One region of the Vibrio sp. 2433-A1 genome, then DNA from elsewhere that is predicted to be linked to it. Evidence: predicted binding sites of a transcription regulator. Region 1 holds the regulator's gene; each other region holds the start of a gene.
What was found. Region 1 encodes PurR, which represses purine synthesis genes. Its sites were predicted from a motif close to TNANGNAAACGTTTNCNTNA; they were not measured.
Positions count from the first base shown of each region.

Region 1 (3,452 bases):
TTTTCTAGCGTGAGATACTGGCCAAAGTTCACACCTAACAGAATGATAAGTGATACAAAGATAACGCCAAGTATGATTTTTTTATTCATGTGCTGCTCCATCAAGAATCATGGCCGATTAATACAAAGTGTTAATAGACTAGACAGGGAAAGCAAGCAGTAAATTTCAACAAACAAAAAAAATCAGCACAACGGCTGACTTTTTAAAAAGGGAAAGGAAAATGTGTTGCCGATTAATGATTTAATTGGTTGAGTAACTCTTCACGTCGCCTATGAGGGATCACTGACCAATGTGTGCCGTTAATTGCGCCTTCTAGCGCCCAAAGCAATTCGACGTTAACTTCAGCAGAATGCGAAGACTGAATCGCTTTAAATGCGTTTACTGCACCTGTTTCTTCGAGATTCTCAACGCTATCAATACCGGCTTTCTTCAGCATACGTTCCGTAGCCAGCCTTAAGTTCGGCAGATCTTTAAGGCGATTCGGTTTAGCTTTCGCTTGCTGTTTCTTTTCGCTGTTCGCTGCAGTTAGCGCAGCTTGGGCAATCTCAAGCGTATTATCCTTATTCTTAAACCAATCATCGCTTAGAGCAAAGTATTTGGTGACGACAGGAAAGCCGCGCTTTTTGTAAACGTAAGGTTCTAAGCTAAGAGATTTAAATTGCTTTGCAAGTACGTCGTCTGCCCTAACGTGCAACTTATCATTGACGACTAATGCAAACATAGTGTCGTCGGCAAAAATACCGAAGCCACCAAACATTGAGCGGGACTTGATTAAGCCTAACGGCTCAAATAGTCGCATTGAGTCTTTTAGTATTGGTTTATCCATGCTGTGTATTCTCGGTGTATATGTATACGCCACCAATTCAGGTCCGAGAGAGTAGCAAAATTATGCAGGCTTGTTGTCAGTCTAGTGTCATACGATTGCTAGCAATTACAATATGACATGTGTGCATATTTACCATCGGCAACCCCGCTACCAAACAATTAACTTGTTGAAGGCCGGAGGCTTTGCGTCCCATCCTTTCGAAATGGTTTGCCCTGTTCGTGGCATAATCGAACAACAATAAGGATAAATGGATTTTGGGCTGGGCATCACATTTGAATGGGATAAGTGTGATCTTGGTTCAGTAAATAGGTTTGGTTCATACACTTAGCCAATGAAAGCAACCCAGCTAAGTGTATGTCAAATAAGTTATTTCTTAATATTTTGTACGGTATTTCGCTCAACGATCTCTGGGTGCATTTCAAAGATACGCTTTTCGTGCTCTTTGTCTTTAATGCGCTCTAGTAGAATCTCGAATGCGTTTTTACCTACACGGCGTTTTGGCTGGTGAACCGTGGTCAATGGTGGTGAGAAGTACTCCGCAAGCTCGATATTGTCGTAACCAATTACCGACATATCTTCTGGAATGCGAATGCCTTTCTGCTGTAGGCGACTCATTAGCCCTAGAGCCATAGTGTCATTGAAACAGAAGATTGCGCTTGGCTTATTGTCCATTGCTGCGATCTGGTCTGCAGCTAGAACTGCAGTATCACACTCGAAGTTACCTTCTAAAATCCAATCTTCTTTGACTGGAAGGTTTGCTTCGTTCATCGCACGTTTAAAGCCACGAATACGTTCCTGACACGCTGCTTTCTCAAAGTGTCCGCTTAGGCAGGCAATATCGGTATGACCACGGTCAATTAGGTATTTAGTTGCTAAATAGCCACCTTCTTCCGAGTTATCGATGATCTTATCGGCTTGAGAGCTCTCTGGCCCCCAATCCATAACCACTTTCGGGATGTCTTTGTGGCGATCTAGCATTTCGCTCAGTTCTTCAGTTAAGTCTGAACACATGACCAAAATACCGTCTACGCGCTTTTCAGCTAGCATGCGAATGTAGTCGCGTTGCTTCTCATAAATACCGCCCGTATTACATAAGATCAGCGTATAGCCTTGGCGGTAACAGTAACTCTCTACACCATCAATGACCTCAGAGAAGAAAAGGTTTGTGGACTGAGTCACCAGCATACCAATCGTGCGCGTGGTATTACACTTTAGGCTACGTGCAACCGCACTTGGTGCGTAGTTTAGTTCTGTTACTGCTTCCATTACTTTTTCTTGCGTAGCTTCAGCAACAAAGCGCGTTTTATTGATTACATGTGACACAGTTGTCGTTGATACACCAGCTAGGCGAGCAACGTCTTTTATAGTGGCCATAAGGTTCTGTCCTGTCGATGACTGCCGCGGAATTATATTCAGTTTAGAATACCTAAGCAGAAAGTATCAGAAACACAAAAACCGCTCTATTTAGCGGTTTGTATTTGATTCGTTTGTTTTTATCGTTTGCGGTCACAATTTTAGACCGCAAAACTCTTAAGAGCAAACAAAAAAACACGAAAGCAACCTGCCGGAGGTCACAATGTTGTCTTTATTCGCCTAACAGATAGCTGCGATCTAAAGCAAGGAAGGCAGTAGCGAATGCGCTGATTGCCGAGTAGAAACCGAACTCATCAAACTTCTGACACTTTTCTGAGAACTGTGGCGTCCAGCTTAGCAGGTGTTGACGAATGAACTGTTCCTGAACAGCAAAAGCTTCTTCAATCTTAGCTTCGTCTTCTGCGTCATTTGAGCGGATGATCAAGTTACCTAAGAAATCGAGTTCAATCGCAATGTGATCTGCAGGTTCATTCAGGTTTTTGTCTACCTCAACACTATGCTCAGCCATCAACTCTTCCATCTCTTTGGCTGGTGTATCATTTAATAGACCAGACTTACCGATATACATTGACGCGTATGGTAAGGCAGAGTCTTTATCTGACTTTAAGAAAAGGTCACAAAAATCAGCCGCTAGCTCAAGTTGTGCGTCTTCACGGTCCATAAGACGGTTTAGAGCATCAGTAATACGGTTGATTGACGGCTTGAGTTGTTCGTTCTCACCCAAGCCGGTAAGGAACGAACGGATCTCTGGCGAATGATATTGTGTTATGTTCTCTTCAGTTAGCTCTTTAGCGAAAAGGCTCGACAGCCACCAGTAGATTTCAGCGCGTTTTTCATTGAATGCTTTGATTTCTTGCATTAGGTGTTACTCCCCAAATAATTATCGCTATTGTAACCAATAAAAATGAACAGCGGTAACCACTTATATGACAAGATAAAAGCAAATATTCGAAGATATTAATGCACGGAAAGGTTTTGTCTTGAATCAATAAAAAATCACCTTTCTAGCTTTTAAAGTGATAAGTACTAGAAATGTTACTATATATGAATAGAATAATAGAAAGAGCAAATCCCAATGTAAATTAAGTGGTGTAGATGAGTTATCACGTACTAGTTGTAGAAGATGACGCAGTTACTCGCAGTAAGCTGGTGGGTTACTTTCAAAATGAAGGTTACAACGTCAGTGAAGCGGAAAGTGGCGAGCAAATGCGCAACATGCTACAAAGTAATGCGATTGATTTGGTGATGTTGG
Region 1 covers NZ_JBRESC010000005.1:187,214-190,665, reverse strand. The annotation lists gene ACU01J_RS07370 (TVP38/TMEM64 family protein) at 1-89, opposite strand, end outside; gene ACU01J_RS07365 (TfoX/Sxy family DNA transformation protein) at 233-826, opposite strand; cyclic di-GMP riboswitch class I at 961-1,048, opposite strand; gene purR (HTH-type transcriptional repressor PurR) at 1,193-2,200, opposite strand; gene torD (molecular chaperone TorD) at 2,412-3,059, opposite strand; gene torR (two-component system response regulator TorR) at 3,296-3,452, shown strand, end outside.

Region 2 (3,452 bases), on a different contig from region 1:
AGTCCAGTGACCAGAGTTATGCACTCGTGGGGCAATCTCATTGACCAGTAGCGTACCATCAACGTCAAAGAATTCTAGCGCTAGTACACCGACATAGTTGAGCTTATTGGCAACGGCAGTGAACATCTGCTTAGCTTGCTGTTGCAGTTCTGTATCGGCAATCGCGGTTGAAAGTGTTAGAACACCATCGGTGTGCACGTTTTCTGCCAGTGGGTAGACGGCAACGCTGCCATCTTTAGTGCGTGCACCGACCAAAGAGACTTCACGATTAAATGGTACGAACTCTTCAGCAACAATTGCTTGAGTCTCGGTAGCGGCAATGCATTCAGCCATTTCAGCCCAGATACTATCGGTTTGCGCTTGATCTTTGAGTCGCCATTGCCCTTTTCCATCGTAGCCACCCAAGGCACTTTTTAGCACCATTGGAATACCGACATGCTCAATCGCATGGTCAAAGTCTTCACGGCTGTTGATGACATAATATTTAGCGTTGCGTACATCTGCATCATCAAGCAGCCCCTTCTCTATGCGGCGATCTCCGCCAGCTTTGATGGCTTCACTTGATGGAAGGAACTTACCGCTTTGCTCACAGATCGCAAGAATGTCATGAGGGATATGTTCGAACTCGGCTGTAATGACATCAGCGGTTTCAATCGCACTGTCTAAGCCGTGACCTATCACGGTCTGGGTCAGTGGATGGACGATGTTTTGGCTGCCAACATCATACGCTGAGATCTTGATGTTCAGCGGAGCGCCCGCCAGTGACATCATGCGAGCTAATTGACCTGCACCTAGCACTAAAACATGCATTGCATTAGTCCTCAGCTGGGTTTGGGTTAGCTAGAACGGTTTCAGTCTGTTCAGCGCGGAACGCTTCAACCTTGGCCATGACTTCTTTATCGTGAGTACCAAGGATTTGCGCTGCTAGAATGCCCGCATTGGCTGCGCCCGCTTCGCCGATAGCTAACGTACCGACCGCAATACCTTTTGGCATTTGCACGATAGAGTAGAGTGAATCTAGGCCGCTCAGTGCGCGTGACTGTACAGGTACACCAAGCACTGGCAATGAAGTGAAGGCTGCCGCCATACCTGGAAGATGTGCTGCGCCGCCAGCTCCAGCAATGATCACTTTCAGACCACGCTCTTTTGCGCTATTTGCATAGTCAGCAAGCAGTTGAGGTGTGCGGTGCGCAGAAACAACTTTTGTTTCGTACTCAACGCCGAATCTATCCAGCATTTCTGCTGCTAGTTTCATGGTTGGCCAATCTGATTTAGAACCCATGATGATACCGACTTTCATCTCAAACTCCTTCAAAGCTGCGTAGAATTGGTGAGCAAATAATTTGAGCGCATTATACGGGGATTTTATCACTAAGCAAACGTTTGCGTCTGGTTTGGATCAGCAGATGAAAGATTGGCACTTAAATAGCTTTAGCCACGACTAACGATTATTTGTACACTTAACTCAAACCGCTAATCAAATAGGATGCTTAGGTGAGTAACTTTGAGCGAGCACTCAGTGCACTACAACAGGGTGAAGTGATCGCCTACCCAACAGAAGGCGTGTTTGGGGTTGGCTGTGATCCTGATAACCCGAGTGCGATAAAAAAGCTACTAGAACTTAAACAGCGCCCGGTAGAGAAAGGGCTTATTCTGATTGCCGCTAATTACCAGCAGCTGCTGCCTTATATTGATCAGCAAGCTTTGAGCGCCGAACAGCTAGAGCGAGTGCAGCAAACTTGGCCTGGACCTGTCACTTGGGTCATGCCAAGCAGTGATAAAGTCTCTAATTGGGTTTCGGGGCAACATGACTCGATTGCCGTGCGTGTGACTGATCATCCTTTAGTACAAAAGATGTGTAATGCATTTGGAAAGCCGTTAACCTCTACCAGCGCGAACTTAACGGGCGAGCCGCCGTGTCTCACCACTGAGCAAGTTTATCAGCACCTTGGGGATAAATTGGTGGCTGTGCTAGAAGGGCAAACGGGTGGTCGAACAAACCCGAGTGAAATTCGTGATGCAAGAACCGCACAAGTATTGAGACAGGGTTAACCCTGCAATAAAGGAAGTCGAATGTCAGCGATAGATAAATTAGCCGTAAAACAATTTCTCATGGCACTGCAAGACTCTATTTGTCAGCAATTAGAGCAAGCCGATGGTAAAGCACTATTTGTCGAGGATGAGTGGCACCGTGAGCCTGGTGAGAAGCTAGGTGGTGGTGGTCGAACTCGCGTGATGAAAGAAGGCGCTGTGTTTGAGCAAGGCGGCGTGAACTTTTCTCATGTGCAAGGTAAAGAAATGCCAGCCTCAGCGACAGCGCACCGACCTGAATTGGCAGGACGTCGTTTTGAAGCTATGGGGGTGTCATTGGTTATGCATCCTAATAACCCATATGTACCAACCTCGCACGCCAACGTGCGTTTCTTTATTGCTGAAAAAGAGGGCGAAGAGCCTATCTGGTGGTTTGGCGGAGGCTTCGACTTAACGCCGTTTTATCCTTTTGAAGAAGACGCACAATATTGGCACAACACCGCGAAAGAAGTGTGTGCGCCATTTGGTAGTGAAGTCTACCCAGAGCATAAAGCTTGGTGTGATAAATACTTTTATCTGCCACACCGTGATGAAACTAGAGGTGTCGGTGGTCTGTTCTTTGATGATCTTAATCATTGGGAATTCGATAAGTGCTTTGAGTACATCAAAGCGGTTGGTCAAGGCTATATGGATGCCTATCTGCCGATCGTCGATCGTCGCAAAGAGACTGAGTATGGTGAACGTGAGCGTCAGTTCCAACTATACCGCCGAGGTCGTTACGTTGAATTTAACTTAGTGTTTGACCGTGGCACTCTGTTTGGTCTGCAGAGTGGTGGTCGAACAGAATCCATTTTGATGTCGATGCCACCGTTAGCGCGCTGGGAATATGCTTACCAAGTTGAGCCGGGTTCTGCAGAAGCTGAGCTATACGAACATTACCTCAAGCCAAGAGAGTGGTAAGACTTTCTTCAATATATAGATAGTGATAGGGTCAATGTTTCGCATTGGCCCTTTTTTAGTTCTGCAGGTAAAGGAAATGACTCAGCAAATAGATCGCTATGCCGTTTTTGGTAATCCTATCTCTCAAAGTAAATCGCCTTTTATTCATACCCTATTTGCTCGTCAAACCAATCAGTCATTGACCTATACTGCAGAAAGCCCAGATAAGGACGCGTTTCAACAAGCGGCGTCTGAGTTTTTTGCTCAAGGTGGTAAAGGCTGTAATGTCACGGTTCCATTTAAGGAAGATGCTTATCGCTTTGCTACTCGACTGACAGAACGTGCTCAATTGGCTGGGGCAGTGAATACGCTGAAGAAGCTCGATGATGGTGAGATTATTGGTGATAACACCGATGGTGAAGGGTTAGTTCAAGACTTACTTCAATATCAAGCACCTTTAAAGGGAGCGCGTATTTTACTTA
Region 2 covers NZ_JBRESC010000010.1:169,431-172,882, forward strand. The annotation lists gene ACU01J_RS12330 (5-(carboxyamino)imidazole ribonucleotide synthase) at 1-810, opposite strand, end outside; gene purE (5-(carboxyamino)imidazole ribonucleotide mutase) at 815-1,300, opposite strand; gene tsaC (L-threonylcarbamoyladenylate synthase type 1 TsaC) at 1,495-2,052, shown strand; gene hemF (oxygen-dependent coproporphyrinogen oxidase) at 2,074-2,991, shown strand; gene aroE (shikimate dehydrogenase) at 3,068-3,452, shown strand, end outside.
Region 2: purE (5-(carboxyamino)imidazole ribonucleotide mutase) is a predicted target of PurR. The motif match lies at 1,372-1,391, and genes of this name have one in related genera.

Region 3 (3,452 bases), on a different contig from region 1:
GGTTTTTGCTCGCGCCGCGAAGCTGACCGCCTCATCGAGCAAGGTCGTGTCACTATTAATGGTCAAGTGCCTGAAATGGGCACCAAAGTCCAGCTAGGTGATGATGTCCGTGTCGATGATAAACCTATCGCCGCTGCCACTGACAAGCCTGTTTACATCGCACTTAATAAACCAACTGGCATTACCTGTACCACCGAACGTGATATTCCGGGCAATATCGTTGATTTCGTTGGCCACAAAAAACGTATTTTCCCGATTGGTCGTCTAGATAAACCCTCTGATGGTCTTATTTTCCTGACTAATGACGGTGATATCGTCAATAAAATTCTTCGCGCCGGTAACAACCACGAAAAAGAGTACGTAGTACGTGTTGATAAGCCGATCGGCGATGACTTCATCAAGAAGATGTCTTCAGGCGTCAACATTCTCGACACAGTAACGCTTCCTTGTACTGTAACTAAAGAGACTAAATACTCATTCCGTATCGTATTGACGCAAGGTTTAAACCGTCAGATTCGTCGTATGTGTGAAGCCTTAGGCTATGAAGTATTTAAGCTTCGTCGTGTGCGTATTATGAACATCTCTCTAGATGGTATCCCTAACGGTCAATGGCGCTACCTAACAGATGCAGAAGTTGCTGAGATCCTGGCGATGTGTGAAGACTCAAGCGGCACAGAAGAAGCATCAAAGATGGACGCTAAAGGTAAACGTATCCGCCGCGCGACTGATGCTAAGCTCTTCGATAGCCGCGAAGAAAATCAGGAATCAAAAGCTCGCCGCAACCAAAAACAACGCACCTTTAAAGGCCGCAACGCCGACGAGTTCCGTCACGCACCAAACTCTAAGAAGGGTCGCAACAGCGATAAACACAGTGAGCCAAAAGGTAAGCAGGCTAAAGGCAAGACTTTCTATAAGCCTGTTTCAGATAAAGCGCAGCACCCAGCAAAGCCAAAAGGCGGCGGCACATTAAGTCTGAAGAAATAGAAGATACTGCAAAAGGGCTGGCGTAATACGTCAGCCCTTTTAATTTCTGCCCGTCATCCTAGAGAGTGAGGAACGAACGAGTTGGGGATCTCTCAACAAAACAGATTCCCTACTCTCTCCTTCGTCGGTCTATAGAATGACAGGACGTAAAAAGGAGCCAATCGACTCCCTTTTTAAATCATTCACTATCGACCGCTTATAGCGTACCGAAGATCTTATCACCCGCATCGCCTAGACCAGGAACGATGTAGCCTTTGTCATTAAGCTTCTCATCGATTGCAGCTGTGAATAGCTCAACATCTGGGTGAGCTTTTTCTAACGCTTCAATACCTTCTGGCGCAGCTACTAGAACAAGAACCTTGATTGCTTTACAACCTTTCTCTTTTAGAAGGTCGATTGTTGCGATCATTGAACCACCTGTTGCAAGCATTGGGTCAACAACAAGCGCGATACGCTCGTCCATGTTAGACGCTAACTTGTTGAAGTATGGTACTGGCTCAAGCGTCTCTTCATCACGGTAGATACCAACAACACTGATACGTGCGCTCGGCATGTGCTCAAGAACGCCATCCATCATACCTAGACCTGCACGTAGGATAGGCACTACCGTTACTTTCTTACCTTTGATTTGGTCCACTTCCACTGGACCGTTCCAACCTTCAATGGTCACTTTCTCTGTTTCAAAGTCTGCTGTTGCTTCGTAAGTCAGTAGGCTACCTACTTCTGTCGCTAGCTCACGGAAGCGCTTCGTGCTGATATCACCTTCTCGCATTAGACCAAGTTTGTGCTTCACTAGAGGGTGTTTCACTTCAACAACTTTCATTTCCATCTCCGGATTTCAGGTAAAATTTAATCAAACCTCCAGATTATAAACGATTTCGTTCTCAATTTCTGCCTAATCATGGCATAAAAAAACTTACGCAAACGTTTGCTATATGGGTTTATCCACTGTTAGAATAGCGCCGTTTTCATATCCAACTTAAAAACCGAGGACTTCCCTGTGAGTGCTGATAACACATCTCTTAGCTACAAAGACGCTGGCGTTGATATCGATGCAGGCAACGCGCTTGTTGACCGTATTAAAGGTGCTGTAAAACGTACACGTCGCCCAGAAGTAATGGGTGGTATTGGTGGTTTTGGCGCATTATGTGAACTGCCAACTAAATATAAGCAGCCAGTATTGGTTTCTGGTACTGACGGTGTGGGTACTAAACTTCGTCTTGCTTTGGATATGAAAAAGCACGACACCATCGGTGTTGACCTAGTTGCAATGTGCGTGAACGATCTTATTGTTCAAGGTGCTGAGCCACTGTTCTTCCTAGATTACTACGCAACAGGAAAACTTGATGTTGATACAGCAGCTGACGTAGTCTCTGGTATTGCTGACGGCTGTGTACAAGCAGGTTGTGCGCTAATCGGTGGTGAAACGGCTGAAATGCCGGGTATGTACGAAGGTGAAGACTACGACGTTGCAGGCTTCTGTGTTGGTGTTGTAGAAAAAGAGGACGTAATCGACGGCACAAAAGTAGCCGCTGGTGATGCACTTATCGCAGTAGGTTCAAGCGGTCCTCATTCAAACGGTTACTCACTGATTCGTAAGATCCTTGAAGTATCTGGCGCAGATAAAAACGAAGAACTAGCTGGTCGCACTATTGGTGAGCACCTACTAGAACCCACAAAGATTTACATTAAATCAGCACTGAAAATGATTGAGAAACACGACATCCACGCGATTTCTCACATTACAGGTGGTGGTTTCTGGGAAAACATCCCACGCGTACTTCCAGAAGGCGCTAAAGCGGTTGTTGATGGTAACAGTTGGGAATGGCCAATCATCTTCAAATGGCTACAAGAGAAAGGCAACGTAACGACTCACGAAATGTACCGCACATTTAACTGTGGTGTAGGTCTTGTTGTTGCTCTACCTAAAGACCAAGCAGACGCAGCAGTTGAGCTATTAAAAGCCGAAGGCGAGAACGCTTGGGTTATCGGTGAGATCGCAAACGCTGCAGCTGGCGAAGAACAAGTAGAGATCAAATAAGCATGAAAAGTATCGTCGTTTTAGTTTCAGGAAACGGTTCTAACCTGCAGGCAATCATTGATGCATGTGACAAGGACATTACTGGTGGTCGTGTTACCGCAGTATTTTCCAACAAAGCCAATGTCTATGCTTTAGAGCGCGCTGAGAACGCCGGTGCTGCGGCACACTTCCTTGACCCTAAAGCCTTCGATACCCGTGATGCTTTTGACCATGAGTTGATGAAGCAGATCGATGAATATAAGCCAGATGTCATCGTACTTGCTGGTTACATGCGCATTTTAAGTGGTGAATTCGTTCGCCACTATATGGGCCGCATGATTAATATTCACCCTTCTCTGCTACCTAAGTACCCTGGTCTTAACACTTATCAACGTGCTATCCATGCTGGTGATGAAGAGCATGGAACTAGCGTTCACTTTGTGACTGA
Region 3 covers NZ_JBRESC010000007.1:6,369-9,820, forward strand. The annotation lists gene rluF (23S rRNA pseudouridine(2604) synthase RluF) at 1-984, shown strand, start outside; gene upp (uracil phosphoribosyltransferase) at 1,181-1,807, opposite strand; gene purM (phosphoribosylformylglycinamidine cyclo-ligase) at 1,985-3,025, shown strand; gene purN (phosphoribosylglycinamide formyltransferase) at 3,028-3,452, shown strand, end outside.
Region 3: purM (phosphoribosylformylglycinamidine cyclo-ligase) is a predicted target of PurR. The motif match lies at 1,901-1,920, and genes of this name have one in related genera.

Region 4 (3,452 bases), on a different contig from region 1:
CTGCAGGTACAGTACTTAACTTGTTTGAACACCAAGCGGCGTACCACTATGCGGATGTTGAAAAAGGGCTGTTAGAGGATGAGTGCCGAGTTCAACTTCAAGCGTTCTTTAAACGTCGACGCAAAGAAAAGAAGCAAGAACGCAAAGTAATGCAGATGGGCGAAGCGAAACAAGGGCAAGAAAAAAGCGGGTAGGTTTTTTAAGCAAACATCTTATCAGAAGATGTTTGCTCACAGGATTATACCTCAGTGATGAGTTGCATAAATGCGCGGTGACGTGCAATCACCTTTTTCTTGTTGTTGCTTAGCATGCGCTTACGGCGGTTTGCGGCAACAGTTTTATTAAGGCGTTTTGACTGCATTTTACGTCTAAGCATAAAACGACCTCCTATCATGGTTAAAAACAAATCACATGCGGAACAGTGCAAAGGTAATTGATATTCCGGCAATACGGGATTTATACCCTGTAATTGTTACTGTTTTAAGAAACTTCGCAAGTGATCTTGGACACGATATTATGTATGGGTTTCATCAGAACAATTCAAGTGCACAATCTTTGTTTAAAAACTGCGCACTTAGTTTAGATAAATCTATTGTTCTTCGTTGAGGATAGACTCTGCTGCTGATGCTTCTGATGTCGCTTGGGCATCAGAAACGGCCGAATCTGTTACTTGAATCACTTTTAGGTCGTCGATACTGACATCGTCATTGTCCACCGTTTTCTGCTCAACATGACCGATAATACTCTGGTAGTAGCGTCGAATGTTCTCAACGTAATTACGCGCTTCATCACCTCGAGCAAAGCCATAGCGGGTCTGGCTGTAGTATTTCTTTTGACGCAGTAACGGTAGGCGATCTTTAACGTCAGACCACGCATCTGGGTTGCCGCCCTGTTTCTTCGTTAAGCGACGCGCATCCATCATATGACCGTAACCGACGTTATAAGAGGCTAAAGCAAACCAAATCTTTTCATGCTCTTCAATTGAGTCAGGAATACGTGACACCATTCTGCGTAAGTACTCAACACCACCACGCACTGACTGCTCAGGATCGAGACGATTGGTTACCCCAACGCTTTTCGCTGTCGGTAGTGTCAGCATCATCATCCCACGAACGCCCGTTGGTGATTTCGCTTTAGGATTCCAGTGGGACTCTTGATAGCCCAGTGCTGCCACTAAGCGCCAGTCAAATTCATCGGAATACTTTTTAAACAACGGCGACCATTTCGGTAGTTTTGAATCGAGCGCACGAATGAAAGCGCGAGTATCGACATAGTCAAAACTTCCCACGTGACCAATATACTTTTCTTCCAGTGAGGCTAAATGGCCAGATTGCTTAATGTTGCCAAAGAACTCAATCAATAGACCGTATAAGCTTTCATCTTGTGAGCGGCTTAAAAACCAAGAAATAGGTTGGTCTTCAGTAAGCTCGAATGCTAACGCAACATCAGGATAAATACGTTGTGACAGAGACAACTCTACCGAGTCAGCTAATGTAAAACGCAGTTGACCTTTAGATACTTTCTTGAGTAGGTCATTCACATCGGCATTAGGATCGATGTGGTAAGAAAAGTTAGGGTGCTTAGCTTTAATCTCCGCCAGTGTTTGATTGAAGTGCGAGTCACTCACAATACTTAAAACGTCGTTGCCGTCATTTTCTTCGATGAGTTTCGCTTGTCTATTTAGTAACTGCTCTAGGTTACGTGGACGCCAGCTACCTTTCTTATAAATGACTTGTTGACTGACATAGTAATAAGCTGGGCCGGGTCGAAACGACTTTAAACGTTCTGGAGATTGGCTTAATCCTGCGGCGATGATATCGATCTCGCCTTTTTCCAGTGCAGGGTACAGGCTAGAAATACGATAGGCCGGTTTCATTTCAAGTTGCACGCCTAGCTCATCAGCAAATTCACGCGCTAATTCATAATCCAGACCAGCAGGGCCATCTGGGCCGATATAGTAAGAGAGTTGGTTGTTCAACGTCCCCACACGTAATACGCCACGCTCTTTTATTAAATCTAGATCACTCTTAGGTTCTGATTCGATTTGACAGCCAGATAGCACTAATGCGCTGGCAAATAATATGCAGAGTGATTTTAGTTGGGTTAGGTAATGCTTCTTCATTCACGGCAATCTCATACATCCAGTAGGGCATTTATATCAAAGTGGTATAACAAGGCAAGACAATCACAGTAACTCTTAGTAATAGAGAACAATAAACAGCGTTTTCTGTCGAAATTCAAAATTGATGAAAAAAATGACGCAAACGGTTGCTTTTGGTGTTACATCACAAAAACAATTGCTATATAATGCGCTCGCAACGAAGAGGTGGAATCGGCATAGGTTTGAAAAACCTTCGGAATAGCTTCGAAGAAAACAGTGAAATGTATAGAGCAATTAGGTGCTCTAGAACATTTTAACCCACTGAATTTATTCCAATATCACCTTAATCAATTGCATAAGAGACCTAAGTACATGAGAATTTTTCGTGGCTCCCCAGCTCTATCTGAATTTCGTGTTAACAAGCTTCTAGAGCTTTGTCGTGAACTAGGCCTACCTGTAACAGGTATTTACGCTGAGTTTGCCCACTTTGCAGATCTAACGGCAGACCTAGATGCGTCTGAAGTTGAGAAACTAGAAAAACTACTGACTTACGGTCCGACAATTGAAGAGCACAAGCCAGAAGGTCTTCTTCTACTTGCGACTCCTCGTCCTGGTACTATTTCTCCTTGGTCTTCTAAGTCTACGGACATCGCGAATAATTGTGGCCTAGCTAAAGTTGCTCGTCTAGAGCGCGGTACGGCTTACTACATCGAAACATCATCTGACCTGTCTGAGCTTCAACTGGTTGAGCTTAAAGCGATTCTTCATGACCGCATGATGGAAGTTATCTTCACTGACTTCGATTCAGCTGCGGCACTGTTCCAAATTGCTGAGCCTGCACCAGTAGCGGACGTTGATCTACTTGCTGGTGGCCGTGCTGCGCTTGAAAACGCAAACGTTACCCTAGGCCTTGCTCTAGCGGATGATGAAATCGAATACCTTTACGATGCGTTCGTAAACAAGCTAGATCGCAACCCAACTGACATCGAGCTAATGATGTTTGCACAGGCGAACTCTGAGCACTGTCGCCATAAGATCTTCAACGCAGACTGGACTATCGACGGCGTTAAGCAAGAGAAGTCTCTGTTCAAGATGATCAAGAATACTTTCGAAACGACGCCTGAAAACGTACTGTCTGCATACAAAGATAACGCAGCAGTAATGGTAGGTTCTGATGTCGGTCGTTTCTTCCCGAATCCAGAAACTCGTCAGTACGGTTACAACCAAGAGAAAGCGCACATCCTAATGAAGGTGGAAACGCACAACCACCCAACGGCTATCTCTCCTTGGCCGGGTGCTTCGACTGGTTCTGGTGGTGAAATCCGTGACGAAGGCGCAACAGGTATCGGTG
Region 4 covers NZ_JBRESC010000007.1:14,461-17,912, reverse strand. The annotation lists gene tadA (tRNA adenosine(34) deaminase TadA) at 1-194, shown strand, start outside; gene ACU01J_RS08860 (hypothetical protein) at 239-376, opposite strand; gene mltF (membrane-bound lytic murein transglycosylase MltF) at 590-2,122, opposite strand; gene purL (phosphoribosylformylglycinamidine synthase) at 2,474-3,452, shown strand, end outside.
Region 4: purL (phosphoribosylformylglycinamidine synthase) is a predicted target of PurR. The motif match lies at 2,257-2,276, and genes of this name have one in related genera.